DNA from 2 places in the Colwellia sp. E150_009 genome. Region 2 is predicted to be linked to the other one. Evidence: predicted binding sites of a transcription regulator. Region 2 holds the regulator's gene; the other holds the start of a gene.
What was found. The regulator sigma-54, encoded in region 2, starts transcription at its own class of promoters, with help from an activator protein. The targets are predictions, from matches to a motif close to GTTGGCACGNNNNTNGNNT.
Positions count from the first base shown of each region.

Region 1: a site for sigma-54 is predicted at 2,053-2,071, ahead of ACE1OF_RS04050 (hemerythrin domain-containing protein). Genes of this name have one in related genera too.

Region 1 is NZ_JBHFOM010000005.1:122,349-125,670, reverse strand. Features, by position in the region: gene ACE1OF_RS04060 (hypothetical protein) at 1-1,195, opposite strand, end outside; gene ACE1OF_RS04055 (DUF2249 domain-containing protein) at 1,192-1,485, opposite strand; gene ACE1OF_RS04050 (hemerythrin domain-containing protein) at 1,496-1,927, opposite strand; gene argR (transcriptional regulator ArgR) at 2,112-2,594, opposite strand; gene ACE1OF_RS04040 (S46 family peptidase) at 2,779-3,322, shown strand, end outside.
Region 2 is NZ_JBHFOM010000001.1:128,321-131,642, forward strand. Features, by position in the region: gene rapZ (RNase adapter RapZ) at 1-153, opposite strand, end outside; gene ptsN (PTS IIA-like nitrogen regulatory protein PtsN) at 234-686, opposite strand; gene hpf (ribosome hibernation promoting factor) at 706-993, opposite strand; gene ACE1OF_RS00610 (RNA polymerase factor sigma-54) at 1,036-2,559, opposite strand; gene lptB (LPS export ABC transporter ATP-binding protein) at 2,649-3,322, opposite strand, start outside.

The DNA.
Region 1 (3,322 bases), on a different contig from region 2:
AATACACACTAGGAAACATAATAGTTATTAGTAACACCACTCCTGTTACAACGTGCAAATAAAAGAGCCACTGCCCATGTTTTTTGTCTAAAAACTCATGCATATGAGGAAGAAATTGCATGGCAGAGAAATTGGTTAGGCATTGCTGCTGTAAGTGGGTATAACTTAAAAAGGGTAATATTTTTAACAGCATCCCTTGAATAACGGCAACAAGATAAAAATAAATAAAAACAACTGCTATCAAAACGACCTTATTCTGAACAACTTTTTCTGGTAAATAGGCTTCAGGAAAAAAATAAAAAAGATTTAAAACGATTAATGAAATTGCAGCCAATTGCCAATAACGAATAGTATTGTCAGATATTTTGCGTTTTCGTTTTGACATAATAAACAATAAACTTATTGAAAATACACCGTGAATCAACATAATAGCGATGAAAATCATTGACGGTTGAAAAACAAATAGAACCAAAAACACAAATAATACAGTTGGTAAATAACCACTAATGAATTTAGGAAAACTAGGAGCAACATGAAACATAGGAATAACCTGAAAGCTGACCGACATTATCATCAAACTCCCCCACCCCACTAATCCTAAAATAGCATGAGTATTGGTAATGGATTTTCCTGCAAAATTTGAACTCAAACTAGACAGTTCTATCGCGGTAGGCAGCGACAAATTAAGCATGAACACGCCCAATAAAGCAACAATCAATAGCGCAATAATAGCGAAACGAAAACCAAGAATAGAGCCACCTTGGCTTAGTTTTTTCAATAAGACTAACGCAACAGAAGTAATATAAACACCTACCCCCAACACCAATAACAATAATGTAACCACCGTTAGTGTTGTGCTTGGCCAGATAAAATTTATGATTAAACACAAAGTACCCAATACTAAAGCAGTATGACAAATCAAGGTGATTTGCCTAGGTTTTGCAATACCAACACCGCCAATAACTGGCAATAATTGTAATAATGCTCCCATCATCACCATAGTGATAAAACCTAGAGTAAATCCATGAGTAAGCGCCAGCATACTTGGCTGCCATCGACTTAAAAATAATGTTTCTCCCGAAACAAGTATTAATAATGCACAAGCAATAACAAACAGTGGTGCAGTGAGAAAAAAACGAAAAGGTAGTTCAATAGGGGGTAATGCGTTAAAGGATAAGCCATGAAGATTCATCAATAGTCATCTTTCTCTAAACAGTTTTGTGCTAACAATTGATTAAATAATGGTTCTGCAATTTGATGATAAATATACAAGGTTATAGCGTCTTGAGTGTGTACTACACAATAATATGAAAAGCCTGCATCAGCTAGCTTTTCATACAGCGGAAAAGGTTGTTTTCTATGTTTAACCAACAAACATTGTTGCACGGTCAATACTGATAACTGTTTCAAAATCACAGTCATTGGTTCAGGTGGTGCTAACTCACTGACATCTACAGTAATAAATTGTAAACTTTGCTTAATCACTTACGTTATATCAACTGGCTTGAAATTGTTCAATAAGTTGCTCTCCATCGGCCAAGTTTTGAGCCATCATAGGATAAAGCATCATTTCTTCTTTCATATTATGCTGTTGCATCATCACCATCAGTGTTTCACTCAATCCTAAATAGTCATCTTTTCCATTGGCAGCCAAAGCATTAGTTAAATCTTCCACTAATGCTCGCATTTGTTGATGTTCCATTCGCATAACTTGAGTTGGACCTGAAGTCATCCCTGTTTCCTGTTCAAATTTAGGAAATAGTACGTCTTCTTCTTGGCTAAAATGTTTGGCTAACTCATCAGTAAAGCATTGCCACTTACTTGAAGCCAATGACCAGTCACCTTTTGCAACCGCAGCTTCTGCTTCAGTAAAAAAATCATCACACTCACGGTGTTTATTAGTCATAAATTCAGGGATTGAGGTCATGGTAAAAATCCTGTTAAAAATTAGCGTACAATCAACTCATTAAGTTGTTTGCTTAGATTCCAACATTTTACCCAATGCACTAATAAATACCTTGACCTGTAATAATAAAATAGAAAACTCTACCGAAACAAGTACCAAGCCACACGTGGTCAATTATATTATACCCTGTTTACTGACTAGGCATTTACTGGCTAGCTTTCACCCCTAACAATTCTCGAATAGACTGTGTTATTTCTTCAATACGATCAGCCGATACGGGCGCAATAAAAATAGTATCATCACCTGCTAATGTACCTAAAATTCCCGCTGAATCCCCCATACTGTCAAGCATTCTAGAAATCAACGGTGCCCCACCAATCCCCGTTTTAAGTATAATTTGCATACCGTTATGTTTAACACTTAATACCACTGACTCTATTGAATGTTTTGACTTTGGTACGGCTAATTCATCTGGCAAAATATAAATCATTTCATTATTAGCGTTGCGAGTTTTAACTGCCCCTAACTTAGATAACAAACGAGATATTTTAGCTTGCGACATATTTTCAAAGCCTTGAGCCGACAGCGCTTGTGCAAGCTGCCCTTGCGAACCATAACACTGCCCTTTTAATAATCGCTTAAAAGCATGCACCAAATTTGATTCATTTTGTTTTCTAAGTGTGGTCATTTTAATGCTGTCTCACAATACAAGTGAAATGTATAAGTACTCAATTTAAGTACAATAATAATGCCGCTATTCTACACTAAAAAAACCTAATTAGCATAGCTTGCTTGACTGTATAAATAGACTAAAGCAAACTGTTGACGTTAACACAAATATAACATGACAATAACAATTGAGATTTCTTATTATGAACAAAGTTGCTTTATCATTAATCGCCATAAGCTTCACTTTAACAGCTAATACTGCATTAGCTGATGAAGGTATGTGGCAACCCAATCAATTGCCAACTATTACTAAACAATTAACCAAAGCAGGTTTAGCATTAAATCCAAATGACTTAACTGATTTAACTGGTTTTCCGATGGGGGCAATCGTTAGTTTAGGTGGTTGTACTGCCTCATTTGTTTCAGATCAGGGGTTAGTAGCCACTAATCACCATTGTGTTTATGGTTCTGTGCAATACAACTCTACTGCAGACAACAATTTACTTAAAAATGGTTTTCTAGCCAAATCATTTAAAGAAGAATTACCTGCAACACCAGGCAGTCGCATTTATGTTACAGAAGAAATAAACGAAGTAACTGACTTAGTGAACACTGGATTAACAGAAAAAATGTCAGGAACTGATCGTTATAAAGTGATTGACAAAAACTCTAAGACTCTCGTCGCTGAGTGTGAAAATGATGATAGGTATCGCTGTAGCGTTGTTAATTTTCATGGTGGCTTAGAGT
Region 2 (3,322 bases):
AACATTTTCATAATCGTGAATAACAGTATGAGTTAATGCGGGTAATAAGTTTACAGGAATATTATCAACGCAATAATACCCTAAATCTTCTAGCACCCTTAACGCAACTGATTTCCCAGAGCCAGAACGTCCACTAACAATAATAAGTTTCATAAGTTAAGCCTCGACTTACGGGTACAAAGTTTCGTGAAACGAGTGACTCTCAACACGCAATTTTCTATATCATTGCAACTTTAAGTTGCTTGTTGAATAAGATTAAACATTTCTTGTTGATTTGTGCATTTTCGTACTTGTTTGGCTGTTTTACGATTACTAAACAGCTTGGCTATACTCTGTAATGTATCTAAGTGTTCTTGTGTACTATTTTCAGGCACAAATAAACAGATGAATATATCAACAGGTTTGTTGTCTATTGCGTCAAAATCTATGGCTTGCTGAGTTGTTAAAAATACGGCGATAGCTTTATCTGTATTATTTAATCTACCATGAGGAATTGCAATACCATTGCCAATACCTGTACTACCCATTTTTTCACGGTTGAGTAAACTATCCAGTAGGTCGGTTGGACTAGCGGTTCCTAATTGCTTAGCGGCAAGAAGGCAAATTTGTTCAAGTAGGCGTTTTTTACTTTGTACTGGTACTGCACATTGCGTGCAGTCCAGTGTTAATATGTCTTGTAGTGTCATAATTTTTTATATTATTGCGCTAATGTTGCGATATTTTGCCTTTATATTTAAGCACTTGGCGATCTAATTTATCAATTAAAGTATCTATTGATGTATACATGTCAGTATTGACTGCTGAAGCATGAATTTCATTGCCTTTTAAGTGCACCGTTGCTTCCGCTTTTTGATCTAACTTTTCTACTGTCAGTACCACATGCACATTCGTGATGTGATCAAAATGTCGTTCTAATTTATCAAATTTAGTATTAACGTATTCTCTTAATGATGAAGTTAGGTCTACATGGTGGCCAGTAAGGTTAATTTGCATAAGTTCGATCCTTATTATCTTAATTGAGCTAGTATATAGCTATTATAGTAAACTCTTACGTTGATTTGACGGGGGAATAGACAAAGATTCTCGATATTTGGCTATGGTTCGTCTCGCAACATTAATTCCCTGCTCGGCCAGTAAATCAGCCATTTTACTATCACTTAGCGGCTTAGCAGGTGTTTCCGCTAGAATGAGTTTTTTGATTAAAGAACGGATAGCGGTTGATGAACATTCACCGCCATTTTCTGTGCTAACGTGACTTGAGAAAAAGTATTTTAATTCAAAAATTCCCCTTGGGGTATGCATGTATTTTTGGGTAGTTACCCGTGAAATCGTAGACTCATGCATATCTACTGCTTCTGCTATATCATTCAATACCATGGGACGCATAGCTTCTTCGCCATGCTCAAAAAAGCCTTGTTGGCGTTGAACAATACAATTAGATACTTTTAATAGGGTGTCGTTACGTGATTCTAAGCTTTTAATAAACCATTTAGCTTCTTGTAGGTTGGCGCGAATAAATTGGCCATCACTGCTTGATGACTTGGTAGTTTTTGTCATAGCGGCATATTGTTGATTTACGGATAATTTAGGGGCGGTATCTGGGTTTAATTCTACCACCCAGCGACCATTTTTTTTCTCTACAGACACATCAGGTATTACATATTGATCATCATTTTTTGCAACAACATCACCAGGGCGCGGATTTAAACTTTGAATTAATCGCATCACTTCACGCAACTGATCTTCTTTAAGACGCGTTTTGCGCATGAGTTGTCTATAATCACGGTTACCAAGTAGATCAATATGCTCTTTAATGATTAACTTACTTTCGTTTAAATACGGAGTAGTTGGCTCAAATTGATTTAATTGAATCAGCAAACAATCAGCAATAGAGCGAGCGGCAACGCCGATAGGATCAAAAACATTGATACGCTTTAATACAGCTTCTACTTCGTCAAGTTCCAGTCCCTCTATACCAACACTTTCTAAAATGTCTTCACTTGACACTGTCATATAACCTGCGTCGTCTACCGCTTCAATAATGGCGATAGCGACAGCTCTATCGGTTTCTGAAAACGGGGTTAACTCCATTTGCCATAAAAGGTGATCTTGAATAGAGTCGGTTGTTTCACCTTGATAAGTATAATCTTCACTTGGGCTACTAATTGCGCCTGTATTTGATGTGCCCGCACTGTAACTTTCTTCCCATGTTGTGTCGATATTTAGCTCTTCAGGAATATCATTTTTTTCCATAGCTTCTGTTGTGCTGATTTCATCAATGGTTGCGGATGAATCTTCACTGCCATCAGTGGCAGTCTTTTCAGAAGTTTTTGCTGAAAAGGCTTCTTCAAGATTATCTGAATTATTATTTGAATCATTATCAGCGCTAGTATCGGATGCTTGTTGCTCATTCACTTCAAGAAGAGGATTACTTTCAAGCACTTCTTGAATTTCTTGCTGAAGTTCCAACGTTGATAACTGCAACAGCTTTATCGCTTGTTGCAGTTGTGGCGTCATGGTTAGTTGTTGTCCTATTCGGAGCTGCAGAGTTGGGCGCATCTACGTTTTCTAATTCCTATTAATAATTTTATTTATTTATTTAATTTTCATAATAATAAGCATAGCTTAAGTTTTTATGTCTGTGCTAACTATAGCGTGAATTGCTCACCAAGGTATACATCTCTTACCTTTTGATTTGCAAGAATTTGATTTGAATCACCTTCGGCAATAATTTCTCCGTGGCTAACAATATAAGCATGTTCACATACATCAAGTGTTTCACGCACGTTATGATCGGTAATTAATATACCAATTCCACGATTTTTAAGGTGAATAATAATTTTTTTTATATCGCCAACAGAAATAGGATCAACTCCAGCAAAGGGTTCGTCAAGTAAAATAAATTCAGGCTCTGCAGCTAGGGCTCTAGCAATTTCTACGCGTCTTCTCTCACCACCTGATAAGCTCATACCTAAGTTATCTTTAATATGACTAATATTAAACTCTTCTAACAGGTGTTCTAACTTAGCTTGCCTATCAAGCTCACTAAGGTTCTTCCTTGTTTGTAAAATAGCCATAATGTTATCGGTGACGGTAAGTTTTCTAAAAATAGAGGCTTCTTGTGGTAAATAACCAATGCCACGGCGTGCGCGTTCATGCATAGGGGCAAGTGTAACATCTTGATCATTTAGAATGATTTTACCATCGTCGTTGGGTACTAACCCAACAATCATATAAAAAGAAGTGGTTTTTCCTGCGCCATTAGGGCCTAGCAATCCTACAATTTGACCCGCTTTCACCGTTAAACTAACACTTTTTACTA